DNA from 2 places in the Agromyces mangrovi (ex Wang et al. 2018) genome. Region 2 is predicted to be linked to the other one. Evidence: riboswitches for the same ligand, from Rfam matches in the RefSeq annotation. Region 2 holds a riboswitch; the other holds the start of a gene.
The links. A riboswitch is a leader RNA that binds a small molecule or an ion and turns the genes downstream of it on or off. The one in region 2 is predicted to bind glycine.

Region 1: linked by a shared signal. The riboswitch ahead of QUE38_RS04605 (L-serine ammonia-lyase) and the one ahead of gcvT (glycine cleavage system aminomethyltransferase GcvT) in region 2 are both predicted to bind glycine.

The regions. Positions count from the first base shown of each region.
Region 1 covers NZ_AP027737.1:952,541-967,685, reverse strand. The annotation lists gene QUE38_RS04620 (DMT family transporter) at 1-753, opposite strand, end outside; gene QUE38_RS04615 (GTP pyrophosphokinase) at 902-1,729, shown strand; gene QUE38_RS04610 (DNA/RNA non-specific endonuclease) at 1,744-2,571, shown strand; glycine riboswitch at 2,631-2,729, shown strand; glycine riboswitch at 2,733-2,816, shown strand; gene QUE38_RS04605 (L-serine ammonia-lyase) at 2,962-4,314, shown strand; tRNA gene QUE38_RS04600 (tRNA-Phe) at 4,396-4,468, opposite strand; tRNA gene QUE38_RS04595 (tRNA-Asp) at 4,556-4,629, opposite strand; tRNA gene QUE38_RS04590 (tRNA-Glu) at 4,661-4,733, opposite strand; gene QUE38_RS04585 (M23 family metallopeptidase) at 5,110-6,405, shown strand; gene QUE38_RS04580 (FAD-dependent monooxygenase) at 6,454-7,638, shown strand; gene QUE38_RS04575 (hypothetical protein) at 7,698-8,210, opposite strand; gene ppa (inorganic diphosphatase) at 8,210-8,695, opposite strand; gene tilS (tRNA lysidine(34) synthetase TilS) at 8,764-9,822, shown strand; gene hpt (hypoxanthine phosphoribosyltransferase) at 9,928-10,479, shown strand; partial or broken gene ftsH (ATP-dependent zinc metalloprotease FtsH) at 10,580-12,597, shown strand; partial or broken gene folE (GTP cyclohydrolase I) at 12,606-13,046, shown strand; gene folP (dihydropteroate synthase) at 13,197-14,045, shown strand; gene folB (dihydroneopterin aldolase) at 14,038-14,409, shown strand; gene folK (2-amino-4-hydroxy-6-hydroxymethyldihydropteridine diphosphokinase) at 14,409-14,948, shown strand; gene QUE38_RS04530 (DUF3180 family protein) at 14,945-15,145, shown strand, end outside.
Region 2 covers NZ_AP027737.1:399,569-414,713, forward strand. The annotation lists gene QUE38_RS01870 (helix-turn-helix transcriptional regulator) at 1-2,113, shown strand, start outside; gene gcvP (aminomethyl-transferring glycine dehydrogenase) at 2,145-4,943, opposite strand; gene gcvH (glycine cleavage system protein GcvH) at 5,012-5,410, opposite strand; gene gcvT (glycine cleavage system aminomethyltransferase GcvT) at 5,506-6,654, opposite strand; glycine riboswitch at 6,707-6,798, opposite strand; glycine riboswitch at 6,800-6,886, opposite strand; gene QUE38_RS01890 (NUDIX hydrolase) at 7,048-7,821, shown strand; gene nadA (quinolinate synthase NadA) at 7,818-9,212, shown strand; gene nadB (L-aspartate oxidase) at 9,214-10,725, shown strand; gene nadC (carboxylating nicotinate-nucleotide diphosphorylase) at 10,722-11,585, shown strand; partial or broken gene QUE38_RS01910 (cysteine desulfurase family protein) at 11,582-12,726, shown strand; gene QUE38_RS01915 (hypothetical protein) at 12,723-12,896, shown strand; gene QUE38_RS01920 (DHA2 family efflux MFS transporter permease subunit) at 13,056-14,561, shown strand; gene QUE38_RS01925 (substrate-binding domain-containing protein) at 14,592-15,145, opposite strand, start outside.

The DNA of each region.
Region 1 (15,145 bases), 550 kb from region 2:
CGCGAGGGTCGTGGTGACGAGGCCCAGCCAGAGGCCCATCACGAGCCCGTCGGGAGTGGCGAGCCACGAGGCATCCGTCGCGAGCAGCAGCGGCAGGCTCACCACCGCGGCCGACCCGAAGATCGCGCCCATCGCTCCCGACCCCGACCAGTTCCGCTCGAGCAGGCCCTTGCTCGCGAGCGCGTAGACCGCATACGACAGCCCCGCGCCGAGCGAGGCGGCGAGGCCGAGCGGGTCGATCGCGTGCTCGGCGTCGCCGCTCGCGAGTCCGAGGGTCGCGATGCCCGCGGTCGCCACGACGGTCGAGAGCGCCCAGTGGCCCGACGGCCGGTGTCCGCGGAACGCCCACTCGAGCAGCCCCGTGAGCACGGGGGCCGAGCCGAGGGCCACGACCGTGCCGACCGCGACGCCGTTGCGCTCGGTGCCCGCGAAGAACGCGGGCTGGTAGGCGAGCACGCCGATGGCGCCGGCGACGACGATGGCCGCCGAGACGAGGCGCGCGCGGCGCGCGTCGGTCGTCGGCGCGGAACCGGTGGGCGCGCCGTCGAGTACGGGCATCTCGGGCACGAGCGCGTCGTGGTCGCGCGGCCGGCGGCGGGCCAGCACGAGGGCGATCAGCGCGAGTGCGCCGCCGCCGATGAGGATGCGGGCCGCGCCCAGCGAGAGCGGATCGGCCTCCGGCCCGAGGGCCTGCGCCGTGCCGGTGGTGCCGAAGCACACGGCCGCCGCGAGCACGGCGAGGACTGCACGCATGGCGCTCAGTCTCGCACGCGCGGGGCGGGCGCCTGCGCGTGTGACGGGCTCGTGGTCGCGGGCCGGCCCAGGGGCATCCGTCGCCCTATCACGACGGTTCATCGCGTGTGCACAGCGGATCCAGAGACAGCCCCCGTAGGTTCGTCGCGTGACCCCAACGACCCCGGGACCCGACCTCGACAGTGCCGCAGCCGCGTTCGACGGCGTCGACGACCAGGGGCTCCAGGCCCTGCGCGCGCTGCAGGACGAGTTCGTGCGCTTCCTCCAGCGCTACAAGTTCGGCATCGACGAGATCGTCACGAAGCTGTCGATCCTGCGCGAGGACTTCGCCGCCTCCGACCGCGGCAACCCGATCGAGCACATCTCGAGCCGGCTGAAGTCGGCCGACTCGATCGTCGAGAAGATACAGCGCAAGGGCGTCGAGCCGAGCTTCGAGGCCATCCGCGAGCAGATCACCGACATCGCCGGCGTGCGCGTGACGTGCAGCTTCGTCTCCGACGTGTACCGCGTCTTCGACGTGCTGACCAGCCAGTCCGACGTGCGGGTCGTGCGCGTGAAGGACTACATCGCCGAGCCCAAGGACAACGGCTACCAGAGCCTGCACGCCATCATCGAGGTGCCCATCTTCCTCTCCGACGGCATCGTGCCGGTGCTGGTCGAGGTGCAGTTCCGCACCATCGCGATGGATTTCTGGGCCAGCCTCGAGCACAAGATCTACTACAAGTACGACGCGCAGGTGCCCGCCGAGCTGCTCGACGGGCTCAAGCAGGCCGCGGTGACGGCCGCGCAGCTCGACGCCGACATGGAGCGGCTGCACCACGAGGTGCACGGCTCGGGTGCGACGGGCGCGGTCGCCCAGGTCGTGCCCGAGGAGCCGGTGCCGGATGCCGCGGGCCAGGCGCTCGCCGACGTGCAGCCGGGCGACCACGCGGTGCGCGCGCTGCACGACTACCGGCTGCGCACCCGACGGGTCTGAGGCGGGCGCGGGCGATGGGGGAGATCGGCGCGGGCTACGACGAGGGCTTCCTCGGTACCGCCGTGCCGCTGCCGCACGTGACGGATGCCCCGCCGGGGCGGCACGTCGTGCTCGACTCGACGCACTTCAGCGTGCTGCTCGACACCGTGCGCCGGTTCGCCGCCGTGACGGGCGTGAACGTCGACGGCTCGTTGCTGCTGGACCTGCCCCGCGACGACGACTGGCGGCTCGACGACCGCGTGCCCGCGTCGGCGCAGGCCGGCCCCGAGGTGTACCTGCGCAACGACTTGGACCGTGGTCACCTCGTGCGCCGGCGCGACCCGGTCTGGGGCGCGCCCGAGGTCGCCGCGCAGGCGAACGCCGACACGTTCACCTACCCGAACGCGGCCCCGCAGGCGAGCGGCTTCAACCAGTCGCGCGAGCTCTGGCTCGGCCTCGAGGACCACGTGCTCGCCTTCGCCGAGGCGACGGATGCCCGCATCAGCGTGTTCACCGCGCCGGTGCTGCGCCGGACCGACCCGGAGTACCGGGGCATCCGCGTGCCGCTGTCGTTCTGGAAGGTCGTCGCCTGGGTCTCGGGCGAGGCGCTCGTCTCGGCGGCCTTCCTGCTCGACCAGACGCCGCAGCTGAACGCCGACGAGCTCGCGCGGCGGATGGGCCTCGTCGGCGACGTGGTGCCGCCGCTCGGCCCGTTCCGCACGTTCCAGGTGCCGGTCGCCGACGTGGCCGCGGTGGCGGGGGTCGACCTCGGCGACCTCGTGGCGGCCGACGTGCTCGGCGCGCAGGCACTCCGGCCCCGCCGCATCCGCCTCGAGTCGTTCGACGATGTCGTGCTCGCATGAGCAGCGGCCCGGGCACCGGCGGCACGCCGTGTTAGCGTGACGACCAGCAACTGAACACCCGCATCGTGGCGGGAGAGCTCGCCCGGGTCCGCCGGGCGGCGCCGTAGGAGCAAGTCCCTCCCCGGGAATCTCTCAGGCACCCGCACCGTCACGACAGGGAACTCTGGAAAGCAGCAGGCCGCGGCCGGCTCACCGACGGGGCAAGGCGGCGCGAGCCGCACGAATCTCTCAGGTCGTCGACAGAGCGGGGAGGAACCACCCGACGTCGGCACGCGCCGACCACGACCTGGGAGTTCCGATGACCTGCACCACGTGCACAGCACCCGAGCGGATGCCACGGGCATCCGCACCCCTCATCGCCGGGTGCGCACCGTGCTGAGCGCCCTCGACATGTTCTCGATCGGCATCGGCCCGTCGTCGTCGCACACGGTCGGGCCCATGCGCGCAGCGCGCCGGTTCGTCGACGCGCTCGCTGCCGACGGGCGCCTCGGCGACGTGGGCCGGGTGCGGGTCGAGCTGTACGGGTCGCTCGGCGCGACGGGCAAGGGGCACGGGTCGGATGCCGCGGTCGTCCTTGGCCTGCTCGGCGAGCACCCGGAGACGGTCGACACCTCGGACGTCGGTGCACGCGTGGCCCGCGTCGCCGAGGAGGGCGCGCTCCGCCTCGGCGACATCCGCGAGATCCCGTTCCACCCGGCCGAGGACGTCGTGCTCCACCTGCGAAAGCGCCTGCCAGGCCACCCGAACGGCATGACGTTCGAGGCGTTCGACGCGCGCGGCGCGAGCGTGCGCACGGCGACGTACTACTCGGTCGGCGGCGGATTCGTGGCGGACGACCTGAACGGGCATCCGGCCGTCTTCGAGCAGGTCCCGGTCCTGCCCTTCCCGTTCGCGAGTGCGGCCGAGCTGCTCGACCACTGCCGCCGCGAACGGATCGACATCGCCGGCGTCATGCTCGCGAACGAGGCCGCGTGGCGGCCCGAGACGGAGACGCGCACCGAATTGCTGCGCATCTGGCGGGTCATGCGCGAGTGCGTCGAGAACGGCTGCACGAGCGACGACGAGCTGCTGCCGGGATCGCTGCGCGTGCGTCGCCGCGCCCCGGGCCTGTTCCGGAAGCTCGACGCCACGGCGGACGACGGCGACGCCATGCGCGCCATGGACTGGGTGAACCTCTACGCGCTCGCGGTGAACGAGGAGAACGCCGCCGGCGGCCGCGTCGTCACCGCCCCCACGAACGGCGCGGCGGGCATCGTGCCGGCCGTGCTGCACTACGCCGACCGGTTCGTGCGCGAGCTCGACGACGACGCGGTCGTGCGGTTCCTGCTGACCGCGGCGGCGATCGGCATCCTGTGCAAGCGCAACGCCTCCATCTCGGGCGCCGAGGTCGGCTGCCAGGGCGAGGTCGGCTCGGCGTGCTCGATGGCCGCGGCCGGCCTGTGCGCGCTCCTCGGCGGCACGCCCGAGCAGGTCGAGAACGCGGCCGAGATCGGCATCGAGCACCACCTGGGCCTCACCTGCGACCCGGTCGGCGGGCTCGTGCAGATCCCCTGCATCGAGCGCAACGCCATCGCGAGCAGCAAGGCCATCAACGCCGCCCGCATCGCGATGCACGGCGACGGCTCGCATCACGTCTCGCTCGACCAGGCGATCGCGACCATGCGCGAGACCGGTGCCGACATGAAGCGCAAGTACAAGGAGACCTCGCTCGGCGGCCTCGCCGTGAACGTCATCGAGTGCTGAGGGGCTCGCAGCGAGCGGATGCTCCGGGCACACGCAGCCGGAAACGCGAAGAAGCCCGGGCGAACCCGGGCTTCTCTTCGGTGGCTCCGACGGGCGTCGATCCCGTGACCTCACGATTTTCAGTCGTGCGCTCTACCAACTGAGCTACAGAGCCTGGTGCATCCGAGGATGCGGTCGGCCGGGGCATCCGAAGATGCTCCCGATACGGATATGGGCTCTCGAGGAGAGCCCATGACCGAAGCGACCCTGACGGGACTTGAACCCGCGACCTCCGCCGTGACAGGGCGGCACGCTAACCAACTGCGCCACAGGGCCTTGCGTATGAAATTGTATCCTTCGTTCAGCGTGACCCCAACGGGATTCGAACCCGTGCTGCCGCCGTGAAAGGGCGGTGTCCTAGGCCGCTAAACGATGGGGCCGGGTGTCGTGCTGGGCACGACCGCCGACAGCCAAGCATACGTGCAGTTCCGCCAGATTCCAAAACGAGGTCGGAACCGATCCCACGACGTGCCGAAGACGCTCCCGGCTGCCGGCGGGCGCGTCGGTAGCGTCACGCTCGACACGTCCCTCGTCCGGGGGCCGAGCATCAGGTCGGCCGTCAATACCGAGGATCGCACGGTCCGTTGTTACTGTGGCTGATGTTGCGTATGTGACAGATGTGACGAACGTGACCAACCGGCCAGACGGCGGGAGCGGGGAGCAATGCACCACACGGCGGGGGATGCGACGGGGGTCGCACCGCGGCGAACGAGCCGCGCGCGCACGATCGCGCCCGCCGTCCGCCGCGTCGTGGGCGTGCTGGGAGCGCTCCTCCTCGTCGCGACCATGTCGATCGCCACGCCCGCGCCCGCGACCGCCGCCGAGTACCCCACGTGGGACGAGGTGAAGAAGGCCAAGGCCAACACCGCAGCGGGCGCCGCCGCGGTCACCGAGATCACCGACCTCATCGCGCAACTCGAGACCCGCGTGGCAGAGACCCGCGCCGAAGCCGAACGGCGCACCGACGAACTGCTCGCGGCGCAGCAGGCGTTCGACGACGCGAACCGGCGCGCCGAGGAGATCCAGCAGCAGGCCGACGAGAGTGCGGCGGAGGCCGCCGAGGCCGAGGAGAACGCCGGCCAGCTCGCCGCGCAGCTCTATCGCGCGGGCGGCACCGACCTCGGCATCAACCTCATGTTCGAGGCCGGCACGGCCGAGGAGACCGACGAGCTGCTCGCCAAGCTCGGCAACATGAGCAAGATGGTCGAGCGCGCCGCCGGCGTCTACGAGGAGGCCCTGCAGGCCGCGAACACCGCGCAGGCGCTCGGTGAGCAGGCCGCGGTCGCACGAGACGAGCGCGAGGTGCTGCGCATCGCGGCCGAGGAGGCCCTCGTCGCCGCGCAGGAGGCGCAGGCTGCGGCGGAGGCCGCGCTCGCCGAGTCCGAGGACAAGAAGATCGAGCTCGAGCAGCAGCTCGCCTACCTGAAGGACAAGGAGGCGACCACGATCGCCGCCTACCAGGAGGGCGAGCGCAAGCGGAAGGAAGAGGAGGAGCGTCGGCGCAAGGCCGCCGAGGCCGCGGCGCGCGCCGCGGCCGCACGGGCCGCTGCGGCGGCGGCTGCGGCGGCGGCTGCTGCCGCGGGTGGTGGCGGTGGCGGTGGCGGCGGGCTCCCCGGCGGCACGACCAGCAGCCAGGGCTGGGCGGTCCCCGCGTACGGGTACATCAGCGGCTACTACGGCCCGCGTACGAGCATCTGCACGCCCGGCGGCTGCTCGGGCAGCTACCACTACGGCACCGACCTCGCGACCGGCTGCTCGGCGCCGATCTACGCCGCGGCGTCCGGCAGGGTCGTCTACGCGGGGTGGTCGGGCACCTACGGCAACTTCATCAGGATCGACCACGGCAACGGCTTCTCGACCGGCTACGCGCACATCCGCTCGGGCGGGGTGTTCGTCGGCTACGGGCAGACCGTGAGCGTCGGGCAGAACATCGCGAGCGCGGGCAGCACGGGCGCATCGACCGGATGCCACCTGCACTTCGAGGTCTTCCAGAACGGGTACCGCATCAACCCGCAGCCGTTCATGGCTGCGCGCGGGGTGCCGCTGGGCTAGCCTCGCCCCGAGGCATCCGCTCGCCGTACCCGACCCGAGGAGCCGCGCATGCACGCCGTCATCTGCGGAGCCGGGATCGCCGGGCTCGCCGCCGCCATCTCGCTCGAGCGCCACGGTTGGCGGGTCACGCTCGTCGAGCACGCGCACGAGCTGCGCGACGGCGGGTACATGATCGACTTCTTCGGGCCGGGGTACGACGCGGCCGAGCGCATCGGCATCCTCGACGACCTGCGCGAGCGCGCGCACGAGGTCGATCGCGTGGAGTGGGTCGACGAGCACGGTCGCGCGCACGCCCGGCTGCGGTACGACCGCATGCGCGACGCGCTCGACGGGCGCCTGTTCTCGCTGCTGCGCGGCGACGTCGAGCGTGCGCTGCGCGAGGCCCTGCCTGCCGCGGTCGAGCTGCGCTTCGGCACCACCGTGACGGGCGTCGTGCAGCATGACGGCGGCGTCACGGTCGAGCTCGGCGACGAGCGCGTCGAGGCCGACCTGCTGGTGGGCGCCGACGGCATCCACTCCGGCGTGCGCGCGCACGTCTTCGGCCCCGAGGGGCGGTTCCTGCGCCCGCTCGGCCTGCACACGGCGGCGTGGTTCTTCCGCAGCGACGCGGTGCACGACGCGATCGCCGACCGCTTCGTGATGATGAGCGTGCCGGGGCGCATGGCCGGCGTCTACGAGGTGGAGCCGGGCCTGTTCGCCACGTTCTTCGTGTTCGAGGAGGAGTCGGCCGAGATGCCGTCCGATCCGCTCGCCGCGCTGCGGGAACGCTTCGGCGACCTCGGCGGGTTCGTGCCGGCGATGCTCGCGGCCGAACCGGTCGGCGACGTGTACTACGACCTGGTCGCCCAGGTCGAGGCGCCGGCCTGGCACGACCGCCGGGTCGTGCTGATCGGCGACGGTGCCTACGCGGTCTCGCTCGTCGCCGGACAGGGGGCGTCGCTCGCGCTCTCCGGCGGCGTCGCGCTCGGCGAGGCGCTCGACGTCGGCGCGCTCGGCGGGGGCGCGGACGCGATCGAGGCCGCGCTGCAGGCCTTCGAGGTGCGCGTGCGACCGTCGGTCACCGAGAAGCAGGCGGCCGGGCGCAAGACCGCGAGGTGGTTCGTGCCGTCGAGCCGCTTCGCGATCGGGATGCGCAACCTGGCGATGCGGGTCGTCGACCTCCCCGGCATGGGCCGGCTGGTCAGCCCGGCGATCGGCGTCGACGCGAAGGGGTTCGCCCCGCCGACGCGCTGAGCGCGGGTCGGGCGATACCTGTCGGCCGCGAGAGAATCACCGGTCCCGCCGCGAACGGATCAGTGCACGAGCACCTTCAGCAGCGCCAGCAGCCCGCCGAAGCTCGCGGTCACGAGCGCGCCGAGGATGCGCAGGTGCATCGGCGCGCCCCGCCGCTGGTGCGCCAGGTACCCGAGCACGCCGAGCAGCACGATGCACGACCACAGCGCGAGCCACGTCGCCGGGGCGTCGGGCACGATGCGCAAGGTGCCGAGCAGCAGGATCGCGCAGGGGATGAGCGCCGAGACCAGCAGGCCCCACGAGGCGCGCGCCGCCAGCCGGAAGGACTCGGCGAGGCTCAGCGCAGCGTCGTCCTCGAACCCGTGCCGCGCGATCGTGCCCGCGTAGACGTGCGCGGCCCAGAACACGAGCACCGTCGCCACGACCGTGACCAGCACCTGCCACGACGTGGTCGCGTGCGACCCGCCGATCACGATCATGCCGGCGACGAGCAGCACGCCGTAGACGGCCTGCTCGGTCGCCAGGCCGGCACGGATGATCGGGTGCCGACCCGACGCGGAGTTCTCGGGCATCAGTGCCCGGGGAACGCCTCGAACGCCTTGGCGATGAGCGACTCGGCCTCGGCGGCATCCGCCCAGCCCTGGGTCTTGACCCACTTGCCCGGCTCGAGGTCCTTGTAGTGCTCGAAGAAGTGCTGGATCTCCTTCTTCGTGTACTCCGGCACGTCGGCGACGTCCTGGATCCAGTCCCAGCGCGGGTCGCCGGCGGGCACCGCGATGACCTTCGCGTCGCCGCCGCCGTCATCCTCCATGAGGAACACGCCGACCGGGCGCACGGTCACGCCGACGCCGGGGAACAGCGGGTACTGGGTGAGCACGAGCACGTCGAGCGGGTCGCCGTCGTCGCCGAGGGTGTTCTCGAAGAACCCGTAGTCGGTCGGGTACATGAAGTTCGTGTACAGCACGCGGTCGAGGAAGACGCGGCCGGTCTCGTGGTCGACCTCGTACTTGTTGCGGCTGCCCTTCGGGATCTCGATGATCGCGGCGTACTCGCCCATGGTTCTCCTTGTTCTGGGGATGCCCCGGGGCTCGCTGCCGCGCGGGAAGACGGGAATAAGGTTACTTGATGCCCTCCGATGCCCAGCGGGCCGGCCGCCCCCGGCTCACCCCGCCGATCGCCGACGTGCGACGGGCGGTGCGCGGCGCACTCGAGGGTCTCGGCGGCGGGGTGCAGGGCGAAGCGGATGCCCCTGGGCGCACCGCGCCCGCAGCCGACGCGCCGCTCGTGCTCGTCGCCCTCTCCGGCGGCCCCGATTCGCTCGCCCTCGCCGCGGGCGCCGCGTTCGAGGCGCCCCGTGCGGGCCTGCGCACGGGCGCGGTCATCGTCGACCACGGGCTGCAGGATGGGTCGGCGGATGCCGCCGGGCGGGCGTCCGCGCAGGCGCGCGCGCTCGGGCTCGACCCGGTCGTCGTGCGCACGGTCGAGGTGTCGGCGACGGGCGACGGCCCCGAGGCATCCGCCCGCACCGCCCGCTACGCGGCGCTCGATGCGGTCGCGCGCGAGACCGGCGCCGTGGCCGTGCTGCTCGGCCACACGCTCGACGACCAGGCCGAGACCGTGCTGCTCGGGCTCGCCCGCGGTTCGGGCGCGGGCAGCCTGCAGGGCATGGCTGCGTCGAGCGGCCGATACGCCCGGCCGCTGCTCGGCATTCGACGCGAGACCACCCGGCAGGCCTGCCTCGATGCGGGGCTCGACCCGTGGGACGACCCGCAGAACGCCGACCCCGCGTTCGCCCGGGTCCGGGTGCGCGACGAGGTGCTGCCCGTGCTCGAGCGCGCGCTCGGACCGGGCGTCGCCGAGGCGCTCGCGCGCACCGCCGAGCAGCTGCGCGAGGACGAGGCCGCGTTCGCCGACCAGATCGACGAGTTCATCGAGGAGCTCTGCGAGCCGGCCGAGGCGGGCATCGCGGTGTCGGTCGCGGCGCTCGCCGCGAACCCCGCCGCGCTGCGGCAGCGCATCATCCGGCATGTGGTCGCGAGCGAGTTCGGCACGGCGCTCTCGCGCGTGCAGACGCTCGACGTGGCCCGGCTCGTGACCGACTGGCACGGGCAGGGGCCGCTCGACCTGCCGGGGTGCCGGGCGGCGCGCGTGGGCGCGCGCCTCGTGTTCACCGCGGCGGGCTGAGCGAGGCATCCGTCGCCCCTGCCCGCATCGCCCGCATCGCGCGCACGCCCGCGGCCTCGTAGGCTCGTACCGAACGGCGGGCGAACCACGAGGAGCAGAGCCACAATGCGCGCGAGCGACATCGAAGCAGACCTGACCGAGGTGCTCTGCACCGAGGACGAGATCCACGCGAAGCTCGCCGAGCTCGCCCGGCGCATCGAGGCCGACTACGAGGGGCGCGACCTGCTGCTCGTGGGCGTGCTGAAGGGCGCCATCATGGTAATGGCCGACCTCGCCCGCGAACTCGACCGGCACGTGCAGACCGACTGGATGGCCGTGTCGTCGTACGGTGCGGGCACGGTCTCGAGCGGCGTCGTGCGCATCCTGAAGGACCTCGACACCGACCTCTCCGGCCGGGACGTGCTCATCGTCGAGGACATCATCGACTCGGGGCTCACGCTCTCCTGGCTGACCTCGAACCTGCGCACGCGCGGCGCCTCGTCGGTCGAGATCTGCGCGCTGTTCCGCAAGCCCGAGGCGCTCAAGGTGCACGTCGACGTGAAGTACGTCGGCTTCGACATCCCGAACAAGTTCGTCGTGGGCTACGGCCTCGACTACGCGGAGAAGTACCGCAACCTGCGCGACGTCGGCGTGCTGGCGCCGCACGTCTACTCGTAGCATCCGCTCGACCGGCCGCTCCGGGCCGCAATCGCTGCCACGCAGCCCACAGCGAACACTCGGCGGACGCCGAGCACCCGCGAGGTAGCCTTGCAGCACCATGAACTTCAAGAAGATCCTGCGCGGGCCGCTGCTCTACATCCTGCTCGCGGTCGTGGCCGTGTGGATCGGATCCACGCTGATCACCGCCTCCGGTTTCCGTGAGGTGTCGACGCAGCAGGGCCTGGAGTTCCTCGCCGACGGCGACGTCGCGGCCGTCAAGATCGTCGACGGTGAGAACCGCGTCGACCTCACGCTCGCGACGGCCGACGAGGAGTACGGCTCCGAGGTGCGCTTCTACTACGTGACCCCGCGCGGCGAGGACGTCATCAACGCGGTCAACGCCGCAGCGCCGGCCGACGGGTTCACCGACGAGGTGCCGCAGTCGAACTGGTTCCTGTCGATGCTCGGCATCCTCCTGCCGCTGCTGCTGATCGGCGTGTTCTTCTGGATCATGCTGTCGAGCATGCAGGGCGGCGGCAGCCGCGTGATGCAGTTCGGCAAGTCGAAGGCGAAGCTCGTCTCGAAGGAGAGCCCGAAGGTCACGTTCGACGACGTGGCCGGCGCCGAGGAGGCCATCGAGGAGCTCCACGAGATCAAGGAGTTCCTGAAGGAGCCGGCGAAGTTCCAGGCCGTCGGCGCGCGCATCCCCAAGGGCGTGCTGCTGTACGGCCCGCCCGGCACGGGCAAGACGCTGCTCGCGCGCGCCGTCGCGGGCGAGGCTGGCGTGCCCTTCTACTCCATCTCGGGTTCCGACTTCGTCGAGATGTTCGTCGGCGTCGGCGCCTCCCGCGTGCGCGACCTGTTCGAGCAGGCCAAGCAGAACGCGCCGGCCATCATCTTCGTCGACGAGATCGACGCCGTCGGCCGCCACCGCGGCGCCGGCATGGGCGGCGGCCACGACGAGCGCGAGCAGACGCTCAACCAGCTGCTCGTCGAGATGGACGGCTTCGACCCGAAGACCAATGTCATCCTCATCGCCGCGACCAACCGCCCCGACATCCTCGACCCGGCGCTGCTGCGCCGGGCCGGTTCGACCGCCAGATCGGCGTCGACGCGCCTGACCTGAACGGCCGCCGCCGCATCCTCGAGGTGCACGGCAAGGGCAAGCCGCTCGCCAAGGGCGTCGACCTCGAGGTCGTCGCACGCAAGACCCCCGGTTTCACGGGCGCCGACCTGGCGAACGTGCTGAACGAGGCCGCGCTGCTCACCGCGCGCTCGAACGCGCAGCTCATCGACAACCGCGCGCTCGACGAGGCGATCGACCGCGTCATCGCCGGTCCGCAGCGCCGCACCCGCGTGATGAAGGACAAGGAGAAGCTCATCACCGCGTACCACGAGGGCGGGCACGCCCTCGCCGCGGCCGCGATGAACTACACCGACCCGGTCACCAAGATCACGATCCTGCCGCGCGGTCGCGCCCTCGGCTACACGATGGTGCTGCCGCTGGAGGACAAGTACTCGGTCACCCGCAACGAGCTGCTCGACCAGCTCACCTACGCCATGGGCGGCCGCGTCGCCGAGGAGATCGTGTTCCACGACCCCTCGACGGGCGCCTCGAACGACATCGAGAAGGCCACCTCGACGGCCCGCAAGATGGTCACCGAGTACGGCATGAGCGCGAACGTCGGCGCCGTGAAGCTCGGCCAGGCGCAGGGCGAGGTGTTCCTCGGACGCGATATGGGCCACCAGCGCGACTACTCCGAGCGCATCGCCGAGGAGGTCGACGCCGAGGTGCGCGGGCTCATCGAGCAGGCGCACGACGAGGCGTGGACGGTGCTGAACGAGAACCGCGACGTGCTCGACAGGCTCGCCGCGGAGCTGCTCGAGCACGAGACGCTCGACCACAACCAGATCGCCGAGATCTTCAAGGACGTCACGAAGCTGCCCGAGCGCCCGCTCTGGCTCTCGAGCGACCAGCGTCCGGTCTCCGACCGCCCGCCGATCGAGATCCCGGTCGCGAAGGCGCCGATCGACGCCGGCGCGGTCGACGGCGGCATCGACTCCGACCCGGAGGTCGCCGCCTCGCAGGAGTCCAGCCGCCCGGCGCGCTCCAACCCGCGCCCCGCAACCGCCTGACCCCGCCCATGGGCGACGCGATCGACGGGCCGCGCATCGAGGCCGCCGTGCGCGAACTGCTGCTCGCGATCGGCGAGGACCCCGACCGGCCGGGCCTCGAGCGCACGCCAGCGCGGGTCGCCGAGTCGTTCGGCGAACTGTTCGCGGGGCTCGACGCGGACCCGGTGGCGGCGCTCGGCGAGCCCGTGCCGCTCGGCACGACCGACGCGGGCGAAGCGACGACGTCCGACACCGTGATCGTGCGCGACCTCGGGTTCCGCTCGGTCTGCGAGCACCACCTGCTGCCGTTCCTCGGCACCGCGCACGTCGCGTACGTGCCCGACGGGCGGGTGGTCGGCCTCGGCCGCGTGCCTGCCGCGATCGACGTGCTCGCCGCTCGGCCGCAACTCCAGGAGCGCCTCGCCGACGAGATCGCCGACGCCCTCGAGGCCGCGCTCGCCCCGCGCGGCGTGCTCGTCGTGCTCGAGGCGGTGCACGGGTGCGTCACGAGCCGGGGGCGCGTCAGTCGCAGAGCTCGACCGTCACCGTCGTCGCCCGCGGGCTGCTCGCCGACCCCGCCAGGCGGGCGGAGGCGATCACCCTCATCGGCGGGCGGGCGGATGCCTGAGGCCGGCGTGCCGACCGGTGCGGAGGCCCGCCCGGGGCATCCGCTCGTCATGGGCGTCGTGAACGTCACGCCCGACTCGTTCAGCGACGGCGGCCGGTGGTTCGGCACCGACGCCGCGGTCGTGCACGCGCTCGACCTCGTGCGCGACGGCGCCGACATCGTCGACGTGGGCGGCGAGTCCACGCGGCCCGGGGCGGCGCGGGTCGACCCCGAGGAGGAGCTCCGGCGCGTGGTGCCGGTCGTGCGCGAGCTCGCGGCGCTCGGCCTGCGGGTCAGCGTCGACACCATGCGCGCCGCCACCGCCGCGGCCGCCGTCGAGGCCGGGGCGACCATCGTCAACGACGTATCGGCCGGACTCGCCGACGCCGAGATGGCGCGGGTCGTCGCGGGGTCGGATGCCACCTACGTCGCCATGCACTGGCGCGGCCACTCCGACCGCATGGACGCGCTCGCCGAGTACGGCGACGTCGTCACCGAGGTGCGCGACGAGCTCGCCGCGCGGGTCGACGCGCTCGAGGGCGCCGGCGTGGCGCGCGACCGCATCGTGATCGACCCGGGCCTCGGGTTCGCCAAGCGCGCCGAGCACAACTGGCAACTGCTGGCCCGGCTCGACGAGCTCGGCGCGCTCGGGCTGCCCGTGCTGGTCGGCGCCTCGCGCAAGCGGTTCCTCGGCGCGCTGCTCGACGCGGACGCCCCGGTGTCGGCGCGCGACCTGCCGACGGCCGTGGTGAGCGTGCTGAGCGCACGCGCCGGCGCGTGGGCGGTGCGCGTGCACGACGTGGCGTCCACACGCCTCGCGCTCGCGGTCGGCGAGGCGTGGCAGAGTGGTGGCCGTGAGTAGTGCCCGAGACCGCATCTCGCTGCGCGGCATCCGCGTGAGAGCCCACCACGGCGTCTTCGACTTCGAGCGGGAGCAGGGGCAGGAGTTCGTCATCGACGTCGACGCGCGCCTCGACCTCGCCCCCGCCGCCTCGGGCGACGCGCTCGCGGCGACCGTGCACTACGGCGAGCTGGCCGAGGAGGTCGCCGCCGCCGTGCGCACCGACCCGGTCGACCTCATCGAGACCGTCGCCGAGCGGGTCGCGGCGGTCGTGCTCGCGCACGACGCCGTCGAGGAGACCACGGTGACGGTGCACAAGCCGCAGGCGCCCATCGCGGTGCCGTTCGACGACGTGGCCGTGACGATCGTGCGGGGCCGGGCGTGATGGCCCTGTTCCGCCAGCGCAGGGGCGACCGCGGCACCCACGTCGTGCTCGCGTTCGGCAGCAGCCTGGGCGACCGCGAGGGCACGATCGGGCAGGCGATCGCCGACGTCGACATGCTGCGCGAGACCCGCGTCGAGGCCATCTCGCCCACCTATGAGACGATCGCGATCACCGACGAGGGCGCCGATCCCGACGCGCCCGCCTACCTGAACTGCGTCATCGCGATCCGCACCGACCTCAGCCCGCACGCCCTGCTCGACGCGATCCACACCATCGAGCGCGGGCACGGCCGGGTGCGCGACGAGCATTGGGGGCCGCGCACGCTCGACATCGACATCATCACCTTCGGCGGCCTCGAGCTCGACGACGAGACGCTGACCATTCCGCATCCGCGTGCCTGGCAGCGCGCGTTCGTGCTCCAGCCGTGGCTCGACATCGAGCCGAAGGCCGTCATCCCCGGCTACGGTCGCATCGACGAGCTGCGCGCGGTCGCGTTCGACGAGGTCGCGCCGTACGAGCCCGACCAGGGCGCATCGTGAGGCGCACCGGCGCCCCGACGCTGCTGCTGCTCGCCGTCGGCGGGGCGGCCGTGGCGTTCCTGCTCGAGCTGCTCGTCGTGAACACGGGCAGCGCGGCGATCGTGCCGCCCCTGTCGCTCGCCATCACCCTCGCGGGTGTCGGCGCCGTGGTCGTCGCACTCGCCTGGCCCATCCGGCGCGCCGTGAAGGGCACCGGG
Region 2 (15,145 bases):
GAGCGCACACGACCTGCCGCACTCGCTCACCGACCTGCTCGCGGCACGGTACGAGCGCCTCTCGAGCGACACGCGGGCCGCGCTCCGGCTCATGGCGGTGGGCGGCGTGCGGGTCGAGCACGAACTGCTCGAGTCCGTGCACGGCGGCGAAACCGAGTCGCTCGAGCGCGCGATCCGCGAGGCGGTCGACGGCGGGCTGCTCGTCACCGACCGATCGGGCTACGCGTTCCGGCACGCGCTCGTGCGCGAGGTCGTCGACGGCGAGCTGATGCCCGGCGAGCGCTCGCGGTACCACGCGCGGTACGCCGAGGCGCTGCAGTCGCGGCCCGGACCCGGCATCGACGTCGAGATCTCGACGCACTTCCTGGCCGCACGACGATACGACGAGGCGTTCGCGGCGGCCCGACGCGCGATCGAGGAATCCGAGCGCTCGTACGCGATGTCGACGGTCGCGGCGATGGCCGAACGCATGATCGACATCTGGGACCAGGTGGCCGACGCCGAGGCCGTCGCCGGCATGTCGCGCGTCGACCTGCTCCAGGCCGCGGCGCACGCGCACCGCGCCGCGGGCAACGCCGTTCGCGCGATTCCGCTCACGGAGCTCGCGATGGAATCCGCGGGCGACGACCCGCTGCTCATGGCAGGCCTGCTCGGAGACAACGGTCGCGACCTGTACCGCATCGGCGAGCCCGGTGCGCTGGCGCTCATGGAGCGCGGGCTCGCGCTCATCGCCGACGATCCGTCGCACGAGGCACTCGTCCTGCGCGCCGAGATCCTCGCGGACCTGAGCGCCGCGCACATGATGCAGGGCAGCGACGACACGCTCGACATCGCCGAGCGCGCACTCGAGGTGGGAGCGTCGGCCGGCGAGGACGGGCACCGCGCGGCATCCATCGGTGCCAACATCGCCGGAGTCGCACTCGTCGACTGGGGTCGCGTCGAGCAGGGCATGGAGCGATTCGCCCAAGCACGTGAGTTCGCCGGCGACGACTGGGCACCGCGCGTGCGCCTCGCGATCAACCTGTCGGATTCGCTCCTCCAGCTCGGCCGATACCGGGAGGCCGTCGAAGTGGCGGAGTCCGCGCTCGAGGAGGCCCGGGAGCGGGGCGAGGAGCGCGGCACCGGCGTGATGCTCTCCTCGAACGCGGCCGAACCGCTCTTCGCACTCGGCGAGTGGGACCGCGCCCGACGCATCCTGGACCGCACGCTGCGCTCCGACGCGCCGATGGCGTTCCGCAGGTTCCTGGAGCACATGCAGCTCTGGATGCTCGTGTGGTCGGGCGACCTCGACGCTGCGAACGAGTGGAACCGGATGATCCGCGCCCGTCGCGACGAGGTCGGGCGCATCGAACGCCAGGTGGAGACCGGCGCCGCGTACGACGAGGCGGAGCTGCTGCTCGCGAACGGCGACCCCGCGGCCGCGTTCGCCCGGCTCGAGCCGATCATCTTCGACGGACGCGACGACCGGCCCGCCGATCGACTGCTGCACCTCGCCACCGCCGCACGCGCCGTGGGCGCGATGCGCGATCTCGGCGTGGCTCCCCTGCGACCGCCCGATGACCTGCGCGCAGCCCTCGACGCCCTGCAGCACTGGGAGTCGGCCCCGGTGTGGACCGCGATCGCGAACGCCGAGCTGACCGACGACCCGGCGGAGCGCGCGCACGCGTGGCAGCCCGCGCTCGACCTGCTCGCCGCGGGCAACGGCCACCGGCACCTGTTCGGCTACGGGCTGGTGCGCCAGGGCACGGCGCTGCTCGACGCCGGCGACCGCGAGGCCGCAGCCGAGCGCCTCGCCCGGGGTCGCGCCGAGGCCGAGACGCTCGGGAGCGGCCTGGTCGTGCGGATGGCGGACGACGTCACCGGGCGTGCGGGGCTGCGGCTCGGGGCATCCGCCGACCGCACCGGGCGCGGCGACGCCGAGCTCACCGCGCGCGAGCAGCAGGTGCTCGACCTCGTCGCCGAGGGGCTGTCGAACCGCGAGATCGGCGAGCGGCTCTTCATCAGCGGCAAGACCGTGAGCGTGCACGTCTCCGCCGTGCTGCGCAAGCTCGGAGTGGGGTCTCGCACGGAGGCGGCGGCGGTCGCCTCCGCCGCTCGGGCGAGCCGGGACTGAGCCGGCCCGCCCCGCGGCATCCGCTCGGCCCCTACGCGAACGCCTCCACGGGCGGGCACGCGCAGACGAGGTTGCGGTCGCCGTAGGCCTGGTCGACGCGGCGCACCGGCGGCCAGTACTTCGTGCGCACGAGCGAGTGCACCGGGAAGACGGCCTGCTCGCGCGTGTACGGGTGGGTCCACTCGCCGACCGCGATCGACTCGGCCGTGTGCGGGGCGTTGCGCAGCGGGTTGTCGTCGGCGGGGAACTCGCCGCGGCCCACCGCGTCGGCCTCGGCCTTGATCGCGATCATCGCCTCGACGAAGCGCTCGAGCTCCGCGAGGTCCTCCGACTCGGTCGGCTCGACCATGAGCGTGCCCGCGACCGGGAACGACATGGTCGGCGCGTGGAAGCCGTAGTCGATGAGGCGCTTCGCCACGTCGTCGACCGTGACGCCGGTCGCCTGGGTGAGCGGGCGCACGTCGATGATGCACTCGTGCGCGACCAGCCCGTTGTTGCCCGTGTAGAGCACCGGGTAGTGGTCGCGCAGGCGCTCGGCGACGTAGTTCGCGGCGAGCACCGCGGCGGCCGTCGCCTCGCGCAGCCCCTCGGAGCCCATCATGCGGATGTAGGCCCACGAGATCGGCAGGATCGATGGGCTGCCGTACGGCGCCGCCGACACCGGGCCGCCGCCGTGCACGAGCTCGCGGTGGTCGGCGCGCTGCGCCATCGGGTGGCCGGGCAGGTACGGCGCGAGGTGCGCCTTCGCCGCGACCGGGCCGACGCCGGGGCCGCCGCCGCCGTGCGGGATGCAGAACGTCTTGTGCAGGTTGAGGTGCGACACGTCGCCGCCGAAGTCGCCGAACCGTGCCGTGCCGAGCAGCGCGTTGAGGTTCGCGCCGTCGACGTAGACCTGGCCGCCTGCGTCGTGCACAGCCTGCGTGATGTCCATCACGTCGTGCTCGTAGACGCCGTGCGTCGACGGGTAGGTGATCATGAGCGCGGCGATCTCGGCCGCGTTGGCGTCGATCTTCTGGCGCAGGTCGTCGAGGTCGACGTTGCCGCGGTCGTCGCAGGCCACGACCACCACGCGCATGCCGGCGAGCACGGCGGATGCCGCGTTGGTGCCGTGCGCGCTCTGCGGGATGAGGCACACCGTGCGCTCCGCCTCGCCGTTCGCACGGTGGTAGCCGCGGATCGCGAGCAGGCCCGCGAGCTCGCCCTGGCTGCCCGCGTTCGGCTGCAGCGACACGGTGTCGTACCCGGTCACCTCGGCGAGCCACGACTCGAGCTGCTCGATCAGCGCGAGCGAGCCGACCACGTCGGCCTCGGGGGCGAACGGATGCAGGTTCGCGAACTCCGGCCAGGTGACGGCCTGCATCTCGGTGGCCGCGTTCAGCTTCATGGTGCACGAACCGAGCGGGATCATGCCGCGGTCGAGCGCGTAATCGCGGTCGCCGAGGAGCTTCAGGTACCGCATCATCGCCGTCTCGGAGTGGTGCGTGTTGAACACCGGGTGCTCGAGGTAGGCGGTGGTGCGCTCGAGTGCAGCCGGGATCGCGGTGCCCTCCAGCGCGATCGAACCGCGCTCCTCGGGCCCGCCGAAGGCGCGCGTCACGAGGTGCAGCTCGTCGAACGTGGTGGTCTCGTCGACCGAGACCTGCACGGTCGCCTCGTCGGCGGCCCACAGGTGCACGCCCAGCTCGCGGGCGCGCTCGACCACTCGGTCGGCGGTGCCCGGCACGACCACGCGGATCGTGTCGAAGTAGGCGTCGTGCACGACCGTCTGGCCGAGGTCGGCGAGCAAGTCGGCGAGCAGGTGCCCCATTCCCGCGGTGCGGGCCGCGATCGCTCGCAGGCCGCGCGGGCCGTGGTACACCGCGTACATCGACGCCATCACGGCCAGCAGCACCTGCGCAGTGCAGATGTTCGACGTCGCCTTCTCGCGACGGATGTGCTGCTCGCGCGCCTGGAGGCTGAGCCGGTAGGCCGGATGCCCCGCGGCATCCTGCGACACCCCCACGAGTCGCCCGGGCAGCTGGCGCTCGAGCCCCTTCCGCACGGCCATGTAGCCCGCGTGCGGACCGCCGAAGCCCATCGGAACGCCGAAGCGCTGCGAGGTGCCGACCGCGACATCGGCGCCGAGCTCGCCGGGCGGGGTGACGAGCGTCATCGCGAGCAGGTCGGCTGCGGCGACGGCGATGCCGCCGCCCGCGTGCACGGCCTCGAACACGGCCGTCGGGTCCCAGATGCGGCCGGACGCACCGGGGTACTGCACGAACGCGCCGAAGCACTCCCCCAGCTCGGACGGGTCGGTGTCGGCAAGCGGCAGCTCGGCGAGCTCGATGCCCACGGCCTCGGCGCGCGAGCGCAGCAGCGCGAGCGTCTGCGGCAGCGCGTCGGCGTCGACCACGAAGCGGCTCGTCTTCGCCTTCGATGCGCGGCGGGCCAGCAGCATCCCCTCGACCACCGCCGTGCCCTCGTCGAGCATCGACGCGTTGGCCGTGTCGAGCCCGGTGAGGTCGGCGACCATGGTCTGGAAGTTCAGCATCGCCTCGAGGCGGCCCTGCGAGATCTCCGGCTGGTACGGCGTGTACGCGGTGTACCAGGACGGGTTCTCGAGCACGTTGCGCTGGATCACGGCCGGGGTGATCGTGCCGAAGTAGCCGAGGCCGATCATCGACGTGCGCACGGTGTTCTCGTCGGCGAGCGCCCGCAGCTCGGCGAGCGCCCGCAGCTCGGTCGCCGCCTCGGGGATCGACGAGGAGATGACCTCGCGCATCTGGATCGCACTCGGAACGGCCGCGTCGACGAGCGCGTCGAGCGAGTCGTAGCCGAGGGTCGCCAGCATGAGGCGCTGGTCGTCGCGGGTGGTGCCGATGTGCCGGCGCCCGAAGGCGTCGAGGTCGTACGTGTCGCTCACTCGCCCGTGACCTCGCGGTACTGCTCGAGGCTCAGCAGGTCGCCGGGGATCTCCGCGACCGTGACCTTGATCAGCCATCCGTCGCCGAACGGGTCGCTGTTGAGCAGCTCGGGCTCGGAGACCGCACGCTCGTTGACCTCGGTGACCGTGCCGTCGACCGGCGAGATCAGCTCGCCCACCGACTTGGTCGACTCGATCTCGCCCACGACCTCGCCCGCGGCGACGGCCGTGCCGACCTCGGGCAGCTCGAGGAAGACCACGTCGCCGAGCTTGTCGGCCGCGTAGGCGGTGATGCCCACCACCACACCGCCGGCGTCGACGCCCTCGGCGGGGTCCTCGTCGATCAGCACCCACTCGTGGTCGCTGGTGTACTTCAGGTCGTTCAGGTCGGTCATGGGGTTCCCCTCGGGTGATGGTTCGCGGTGCTCGTGCGGTGCGGTGCGGTGCGGTTCGTGGTGGCTGGCGATGGCGGATGCCGGTGGGCGACGCCTTACTTCTCGCGGCGGTAGAACGGCAGGTCGACGACGGATGCGGCGATGCGCGTGCCGCGCACGTCGACGTACAGGGTGGTGCCCGTCGCCGCGTGGCGCGGGGCCACGTAGGCCATGGCGATCGGGTGGCCGAGCGTGGGCGACAGCGCGCCGCTCGTGATCACGCCGACCTCGGAGGCATCCGCCCCATCGCCGTCGAAGAGCGCGTACCCCGCGCGGCCCGCGCGGCGGCCCTCGCTCGCGAGTCCGACCAGCACCGGGGCATCCGCCGCCGGCCCCTCCTCGCTCGCGGCGCGGCCGACGAAGTCGACCTCCTTGCCGAGCGCGACGACGCGGCCGAGCCCCGCCTGGGCCGGGAAGGTGTCGCGCGTGAGCTCGTGGCCGTACAGCGGCATGCCCGCCTCGAGGCGCAGCGTGTCGCGGCTCGCGAGGCCCGCGGGCACGAGGCCGTGCGGTTCGCCCGTCTCTGCGAGCGCCTCCCAGAGGGCGGGCGCCTGGTCGGGCGAGACGTAGAGCTCGAAGCCGTCCTCGCCCGTGTAGCCGGTGCGGGCGACGAGCACGGGCTGCTCGGCGTACTCGGCCGCGACCGCGCGGTAGTACTTCATGCCCGTGACGGCATGCACGAAGTCGTCGTGGTCGTTGCCGTCGCCCTGGATGCCGAAGCCGGGCGTGTTCGTGAGGATCTCGAGGGCCTTCGGCCCCTGCACGGCGATGAGCGCCATGTCGTCGGACTCGTCGAACACCTCGCAGTCGAACGGCGCGGTGCGGGCGCGCAGTTCGTCGGCGACGTGCTCGGCGTTGGCCGCATTGGCGACGACGAGGTAGCGGTCGGCACCCGTGCGGTAGACGACGAGGTCGTCGATCACGCCGCCGTGGCGGGCGAGCAGCAGGGTGTACTTCGCCTGGCCCTCGACGCTGGCCGAGAGCTTCCCGGCGAGCGCGTAGTCGAGCGCGCGGTCGGCCTCGGGGCCGACGACCACGATCTCGCCCATATGCGAGAGGTCGAACAGGCCGGCTGCGGTGCGCACCGCCCTGTGCTCGGCGAGGTCCGACGAGTAGCGCACGGGCATCTGCCAGCCCGCGAAGTCGGTGAAGGTCGCGCCGGCGGCGCGGTGGATCGCATCGAGGGGGCTCAGGCGTTCGGTCATGGAGTTCTCCTGTCGTCGCACGGCGCGCGCGGCATGCTGCCGCGGTCGAGAACTCCCCTCTGTCATGTGCCTGAGAGTTTCACGGCCCCGTGGGGTCGCTTTCACCGTGGGCGGGATGCTCATGGCATCCGCTTTTCAGAGCGGCCTGCTCGCTGCGGTCTGTGACCTGAGAGATTGGCGGGGAGGCTTGCTCCTTCGGTGCCGGCCCAGCCGGCTCTCCCGCAACGCGTCGATGGCCCGATATGCGATTGTGCGCACAGCCTACCAACCGAACCCGCGAATCCCCCGCACGCATCTCGCGTGGTCGCGGGCGCGGGCGGTTTGGTGTTCGGGTCAGGGTGACACTAAGATGGCTGGAGCTTCGAGTCAGAGTGACACTTAGGGGTGGGGCGGATGCCGCTGGAGCCTGCGCGCACGCACGACGCACGCCTCGCCGTGTCGACGGTGATCTTCGCGCTGCGCCGCGACGAGGCATCCGGCCTGCCCTCGCTCTGGATCCCCCTCGTGCGCCGCACGCGCGATCCGTACCTCGACGACTGGGCACTGCCCGGCGGCTGGCTGCCCGACGACGAGGAGCTGTCGGATGCCGCGGCCAGGACGCTCGGCGAGACCACCGGCCTCTCCCCCAAGTACCTCGAACAGCTCTACACGTTCGGCGCGCTCGGGCGCTCGCCCGGCGGCCGTGTCGTGTCGGTCGTGTACTGGGCGCTCGTGCAGTCGGACGAGGCCGAGCGCGCCACGACCGACGAGAACGTGCGCTGGTGCGCCGCCGACTCGCTCGGTCGCCTCGCCTTCGACCACAACCGCATCGTCGAGTACGCGCTCTGGCGCCTCCGCACGAAGATGGAGTACGCGCGCATCGCGCACGCGTTCCTCGGCGACACCTTCACCCTCGCGCAGCTGCGCGAGGTGCACGAGGCCGTGCTGCAGCGTCGGCTCGACCCCGCCAACTTCCGTCGCACGATGGAAGCGTCCGGCACGCTCGTCGACACCGGCGAGCGCCTGTCGGGCACCCCGCACCGGCCGCCGAAGCTCTACCGCTACGACGCCTCGATCGACCTGGCCGACGCCGGGCCGCTCGCCAGAACCCGCGCGCTCGGCAACGGCGCGCACCCCGATCGGGACGCAACCGACCCGATCCTGCCCCACCCGAGGATGAGAGCATGACCATCGCAACGCCCCCCGCCCGCGACGAGGCACAGGTCCGTCGCGCGGCATCCGTCGACCGCAGCATCCGGCTCATCCAGACCGGCGCGACGACCGGCGAGACCTGCACGCCCGAGCTCGCGAAGGGCCCCTGGGAGTTCGACCGCGGGCCGATCGGCTACGGCCCCGGGTCCTCGATGGGCGACGTGATCCCGACCGGCTCGCCCCGCCAGGGCGACCTGCCGGAGTCGTACCGCACCGCGTCGCAGGACGAGCTGCACGAGCGCATCGAAGCCGCGAAGGCCACGCTCGGCGACCGCGTCGTCGTGCTCGGCCACTTCTACCAGCGCGACGAGGTCGTGCGGCACGCCGACTTCGTGGGCGACTCGTTCCAGCTCGCGAACGCCGCCAAGGCGAAGCCCGAGGCCGAGGCGATCGTGTTCTGCGGCGTGCACTTCATGGCCGAGACCGCCGACATGCTCTCGGGCGCCCACCAGGACGTCATTCTGCCGAACCTCGCCGCCGGCTGCTCGATGGCCGACATGGCCGACCTCGACTCCGTCATGGAGTGCTGGGAGGAGCTCGAAGAGGTCTACGGCACCGAGCCCGACGCCGACGGCCGCGTGCCGGTCATCCCGGTCACGTACATGAACTCGTCGGCGGCGCTCAAGGGCTTCTGCGGCGAGCGCGGCGGCATCGTCTGCACCTCGTCGAACGCCGAGACGGTGCTCGAGTGGGCGTTCGAGCGCGGGCAGCGCGTGCTGTTCTTCCCCGACCAGCACCTCGGCCGCAACACGGCGAAGGCGATGGGCGTGCCGCTCGAGCAGATGCCGATGTGGAACCCGCGCAAGCCGCTCGGCGGCTCGACCGAGGACGAGCTGCAGGATGCCCGGGTCATCCTCTGGCACGGCTTCTGCTCGGTGCACAAGCGCTTCACCGTCGACCAGATCGAGACCGCGCGCGCGGAGCACCCGGGCGTGCAGGTGATCGTGCACCCCGAGTGCCCGATGCCGGTCGTCGACTCGGCCGACGGCTACGGCTCGACCGACTTCATCGTGAAGGCGATCCAGGCGGCGCCGGCCGGCTCGAGCTTCGCCATCGGCACCGAGATCAACCTCGTGCAGCGCCTCGCCGCCGAGCACCCCGAGCACGAGATCTTCTGCCTCGACCCCGTGGTGTGCCCGTGCTCGACGATGTACCGCATCCACCCGGGCTACCTGGCGTGGGTGCTCGAGGAGCTCGTCGAGGGGCGCACGGTGAACCCCATCACGGTGCCCGACGAGGTGGCGGGCCACGCGCGGGTGGCACTCGAGCGGATGCTGGCGGCCAAGCCGCCCGCCGGCGCCGTCGCGAAGGCGGGCACGCGCGTCTCCGACGCCATCGCGGCGCCCACCCCCGGCGCACGGGGCTGACATGGCCGCCGTCGTGGTCGTCGGCAGCGGGCTCGCGGGCCTGCTCGCGGCCGTGCGCGCCGCCGACGCGGGGCACCGCGTGACCGTGGTCACCAAGGGCCCGCTCGACGAGGGCAGCACGCGCTACGCGCAGGGCGGCATCGCCGCCGCGCTGTTCGCCGACGACTCGGTCGACGCGCACGTGCTCGACACGCTGCGCGCGGGCGCCGGGCACTGCGACCCCGCCGCCGTGCGCGTGCTGTGCGAGGAGGGGCCGGCGCGCGTGCGCGACCTGATCCGGTTCGGCGCCCGGTTCGACCGCGACGAGTCCGGGCTGGCACGCGGGCTCGAGGCGGCGCACTCGCGTGCGCGCGTGGTGCACGCGGGCGGCGACGCGACCGGCGCGGAGCTCATGCGGGCGCTCGTGGCGACCGTGCGATCGCGCGCCGTCGAGCTGGTCGAGCACGCGATGCTCGCCGACGTGCTCACCTGCCGGGGCCGCGCCTGCGGCGTACGCCTCCTGATCGACGGCCAGCTCGTCGACCGCCCGGCCGACGCCGTGGTGCTCGCCACGGGCGGCACCGGGCAGCTCTTCGGCCGCACCACGAACCCCGCGGTCGCGACCGGCGACGGCGTGGCCGCGGCGTGGCGGGCGGGCGCCCGGGTCGCCGACCTCGAGTTCACGCAGTTCCATCCGACCGCGCTCGCGACCCCTGGCGCCCCGCTGATCTCCGAGGCCGTGCGCGGCGAGGGGGCGGTGCTGCGGGATGCCTCCGGCGAGCGCTTCATGCCGTCGCGGCATCCGCTCGCCGAGCTCGCGCCGCGCGACGTCGTGGCCCGCGAGGTCGCCGCGGCCATGCGACGCCATGACGCCGCACCCGCGTACCTGGACGCGACCGCGCTCGGCGGCGCGTTCCTCGCCCGGCGCTTCCCCGGCATCTATGCGGCAACGCGCGCAGCCGGGTTCGACTGGTCGCGCGAGCCCGTGCCGGTCACGCCCGCCGCGCACTACGCGATGGGCGGCATCGCGACCGACCTCTGGGGGCGCACGAGCGTGCCCGGCCTCTTCGCGGTCGGCGAGTGCGCGCGCACCGGCGTGCACGGCGCCAACCGCCTCGCATCGAACTCGCTGCTCGAGGCGGCCGTGTTCGCCGATCGCGCCGCGCGGGTGCTCGACGCGCCGTTCCCGGCCGCGCACGGGGTCGTGCGCGCGCGGCAGGACGCCCCGGGCCCAGCCCTCGCCACCCGCGCTGCCGGCGAGCCGTTCTCTCGCGCTGCGCTCCAGGACCTGATGTGGACCCGTGCGGGCCTCGAGCGCTCGGGCGACGGCCTGGCCGAGGCATCCGCCCGGCTCGACGAGTGGACCGCCGACCCGGCGCCCACCGTCTCAGCCATCGAGGATGCGAACCTGCTGCTGCTCGCCCGCCTCACGGTCGACGCCGCGCTCGCCCGCCGCGAGTCGCGCGGCGCGCACCACCGACTCGACCACCCCGACCGCGATCCCGCGCTCGGCGCGCTCCCGGAGGCCGCATGACCGCCCTCACGCCCGCACAGCTCGACCGCATCGTGCAGGCCGCGCTCGACGAGGACGCCCCGTGGGGCGACCTCACCTCCGAGACGCTCATCCCCGCCACGGCGCAGGCGCGCGCCGACCTCGTCGCCCGCGAGCCCGGCGTGATGAGCGGCGCCGCGGTCTTCGCGGCCGCGTTCCGCCTCGTCGACCCGCGCATCGCGGTCGAGCAGGTCGTGCCCGACGGCGACCGCTTCGCCGCGGGCGACCGGCTCGCGAGCGTCGCCGGCCCGGCGCGGGCGGTGCTGCGCGCCGAGCGCATCGGCCTGAACTTCACCCAGCGCATGTCGGGCATCGCGACCCTCACCGCGAGCTACGTCGACGCCGTCGCCGGCACCCGGGCGCGCATCGTCGACACCCGCAAGACCACGCCGGGCCTGCGCGTGCTCGAGCGGCAGGCGGTGCGCGACGGCGGAGGCCGCAACCACCGGTTCTCGCTGTCGGACGCGGTCATGGCGAAGGACAACCACCTCGCCGTGCTCACGGCCGACGGCACGAGCGTGACCGATGCCCTGCTGGCGGTACGCGAGCGGATGCCCCACACGGCGCACCTCGAGGTCGAGGTCGACCGCCTCGACCAGGTCGAGGACGTGCTCGCGGCGGGCGTCGACACGATCATGCTCGACAACTTCTCGCTCGACGACCTGCGCGCGGGCGTCGCGCTCGTGGACGGGCGCGCGGTCGTCGAGGCGAGCGGCGGAGTGAACCTCGACACGGTGAGCGCGATCGCGGCGACGGGTGTCGACGTCATCTCGGTCGGCGCGCTCACGCACAGCGTGCGCTCGCTCGACCTCGGTCTCGACGTGGTGGTCGGCGGGCCGTGATCTACCTCGACCACGCCGCCACGACCCCGGTGCGCCGCGAGGCGCTCGAGGCGATGTGGCCGTACCTGACCGGCGAGTTCGGCAATCCATCGAGCCACCACCGCGTGGGCGAGGCCGCGGCGGCGGCCCTGGCCGACGCACGCGCCGCGGTCGCGCGGGTGCTCGGCTGCCGCCCCGGCGAGGTCACCTTCACGTCGGGCGGCACCGAGGCCGACAACCTCGCGGTCAAGGGCATCGCGCTCGGCGCTCCGCGCGGACGGCACGTGGTCACCACTCCCATCGAGCACGAGGCCGTGCTCGAGTCGGTCGACTTCCTCGCGCGCGTGCACGGCTTCGAGGTCACCATGCTGGCGGTCGACGCGGGCGGCCGGGTCTCCCCGACCAGCTCGCCGAGGTGCTGCGCGATGACACGACGCTCGTGAGCGTGCAGCTGGCGAACAACGAGATCGGCACGGTGCAGCCCGTCGCCGAACTCGCGGCCGTCGCGCACGCGCGCGGCGTGCCGATGCACACCGACGCCGTGCAGGCGGCCGGCTGGCTGCCGCTCGACCTCGGCGCGCTCGGCGTCGACGCGCTCTCGCTCTCGGGCCACAAGGTCGGCGCGCCGAAGGGCTCCGGCGTGCTCGCGGCGAGGGGGCGGATGCCACTGGAGCCCGTGCTCCACGGCGGCGGCCAGGAGCGGGGCCGGCGCTCGGGCACCGAGAACGTGGCCGGCGCCGTCGCGCTCGCGACCGCGTTGCGTCTCGCGGAGGACGAGCGGGAGGAGGCTGCGGCACGCGTCGCCGCCGCCCGCGACGCGCTCGTCGCGCGCGTGCTCGCTGACGTGCCGTCCGCACGCCTCACGGGCGACGCCGAGCACCGGCTGCCCGGCACGGCATCGTTCGTGTTCCCCGGAACGAGCGGCGAGGCGGTGCTGCTCGAGCTCGAGCAGCGCGGTGTCGTGGGCTCGAGCGGGTCGGCCTGCGCGGCCGGCAGCGACGAGCCGTCGCACGTGCTGACCGCGATCGGGCTGCCGGCCGAGATCGCGCAGACCGCCGTGCGGTTCACGCTCGGGCGGGACGCGGACGCCGAGGACGTTGCCGCTGCGGCGGCATCCGTCGCTTCGGCCGTGTCGGCGGTGGGCGGTATCGTGTCGGCATGAGCGATTCGACTCCGACCACCGGCGACGACCAGCGCGACGCCGAGGCCCGCGCCGCACACGAGCGCGAGGTCGAGGAGCGCCTCACCGACGAGCTCGCCCCCGAGGAGCAGCTCCTCAAGGGCTGGCTGCCCGAGGCGTCGCCGACCGACGGGCCCGCGCCGGCCCCGTAGCCCCTTCCCGCGGCCGCTCGGCCGTACGCACGCTGCGCGACGACGCGCGCCGTTCGTCCCATTCCGGGAATAGCCGTCCGCTCTCGACGGTTGCCCGGCTGTATTCGCTTCGCCGACCCCGGACCCGGCCGTGCCCGGTCCGCAGTGAGGAACCACCCCGTGACCGACCGCTCCACCCGACTCGACCCTGCCGCAGGGACCGGCTCCACGCCGACGGCGGACGCGGTTCGGGCCGCGCGCGACTCGCGCGTCATCTGGCTGCTGCTCGCGGCCTCGTTCGTCGTGATCCTCAACGAGACGATCATGGGCGTCGCGATCCCGCACCTGCAGACCGACCTCGGCATCACGGTGCAGGCGGCGCAGTGGCTGACCACGGCGTTCATGCTGACCATGGCCGTGGTGATCCCGATCACCGGGTTCCTGCTGCAGCGCTTCCACACCCGGCCGGTGTTCATCGCCGCGATGAGCCTGTTCTCGACCGGCACGCTGATCGCGGCCCTGGCCCCCGGCTACGAGGTGCTGCTCGGCGCCCGCGTGGTGCAGGCGACCGGCACCGCGATCATGATGCCGCTGCTCATGACCACGCTCATGACCCTCGTCGCTCCGAAGGACCGCGGTCGCATCATGGGCCGCGTCTCGACCGTCATCTCGGTCGCGCCGGCGATCGGCCCGACCATCTCGGGCCTCATCCTCAGCTACCTCTCGTGGCGGTGGATGTTCTGGATCGTGCTGCCGATCGCGGTGGCGATGCTGCTCATCGGCATCCGCCGGGTCGAGAACGTGACCGAGCCGCGCGTCGTGCCGATCGACGTGTTCTCGGTCGTGCTCTCGGCGTTCGGGTTCGGCGGCATCGTGTTCGGCCTCAGCCAGATCGGCGGCGCGGCCGAGTCCGGCGGCGAGGCCGGCGGCAACGCGACCACCATGTGGATCTCGCTCGCGGTCGGCGCGGTGGGCCTCGCGGCCTTCATCCTGCGCCAGGTGATCCTGCAGCGGAGCGACCGGGCCCTGCTCGACCTGCGCACGTTCCGCTCGCGCAACTTCTCGATCTCGATCGGCCTGATGGCGATCATGATGCTGACCCTGTTCGGCACGATCATCCTGCTCCCGATCTACATGCAGAGCGTGATCGGCTTCGATGCGCTGCTCGCCGGGCTCCTGCTGCTGCCGGGCGGGCTCGTCATGGGCCTCGCGGCGCCGACCGTCGGGCGCCTGTTCGACCGGTACGGCCCGACCGTGCTGCTCGTGCCGGGCAGCGTGATCGTGAGCGCCGTGCTCTGGTTCCTGGCGCTCTTCGCGACCGAGACGACCCCCGCCTGGGTGGTGCTCGCCGCGCACGTGACGCTGAGCCTCGGCCTCGCGTTCATGTTCACGCCGTTGTTCACTGCGGCGCTCGCGTCGGTCGAGCCGAAGCTCTACTCGCACGGCAGCGCGATCGTCGGCACGGTGCAGCAGGTCGCCGGGGCCGCCGGCACCGCCTTGTTCGTGACGGTGATGGCGGCGCAGAACGCTGCCCTGCAGGCGCCTGCGGTGACGGATGCCGCCGCGGCGGCCGGCGGCGTGCGCGCCGCGTTCCTCGTGGGCGCCGTGCTCTCGCTGTTCGCGATCGTCGGTTCAGCGCTGGTGCGTCGCCCGGCGGACATGCCGGCGGGCGTCGTCGGGCACTGAGCGGGCGCCCGACGCGGCCCGGCTCGCGGCTCAGCCGCAGTCGGGTCGGCAGGTGCGCTGCGAGAGCGCGGTGACGAGCACGTCGCCGAGGTCCTCGGGTTCGGTCGCCGAGTAGGCGGCACCGCCGGTGGCGTTGGCGATGCGGGTCATCGCCTCGAAGTCGGTGTCGGGTCCGAACCCGATCATGATCACCGGAACGGGCTGCAGCGGATCCTGCAGCTCCTCGAGCTCGGCGAGCAGCGTGTCGAGGTCGATGCCGTTCGCGTCCTCGTTGCGACCGTCGGTGATGAGCAGCACGGAGTTGACGCGTTCGGGGTCGTAGGTCTCGGTCACGCGCTGCACCGCGGCGAGCGTGGTGTCGTATAGGCCGGTCGCACCGCCCAGTCGCTCGGGCAGCGAGGCGATGATGCCCGCGATCTGCTGCAGGTGCGCGGCGTCGGCGAGCGGACCGATCGGGGCGAGCTCCTCGTAGTCGAGGTCGCCGTTGCGGGCGGTCGAGAACGCCCAGACGCCCATCTGCACCTCGCCCGAGAACTTCTGCATGGCGCCGAGTGCGGCCTGCTGGAAGATGTCGATGCGGCGCA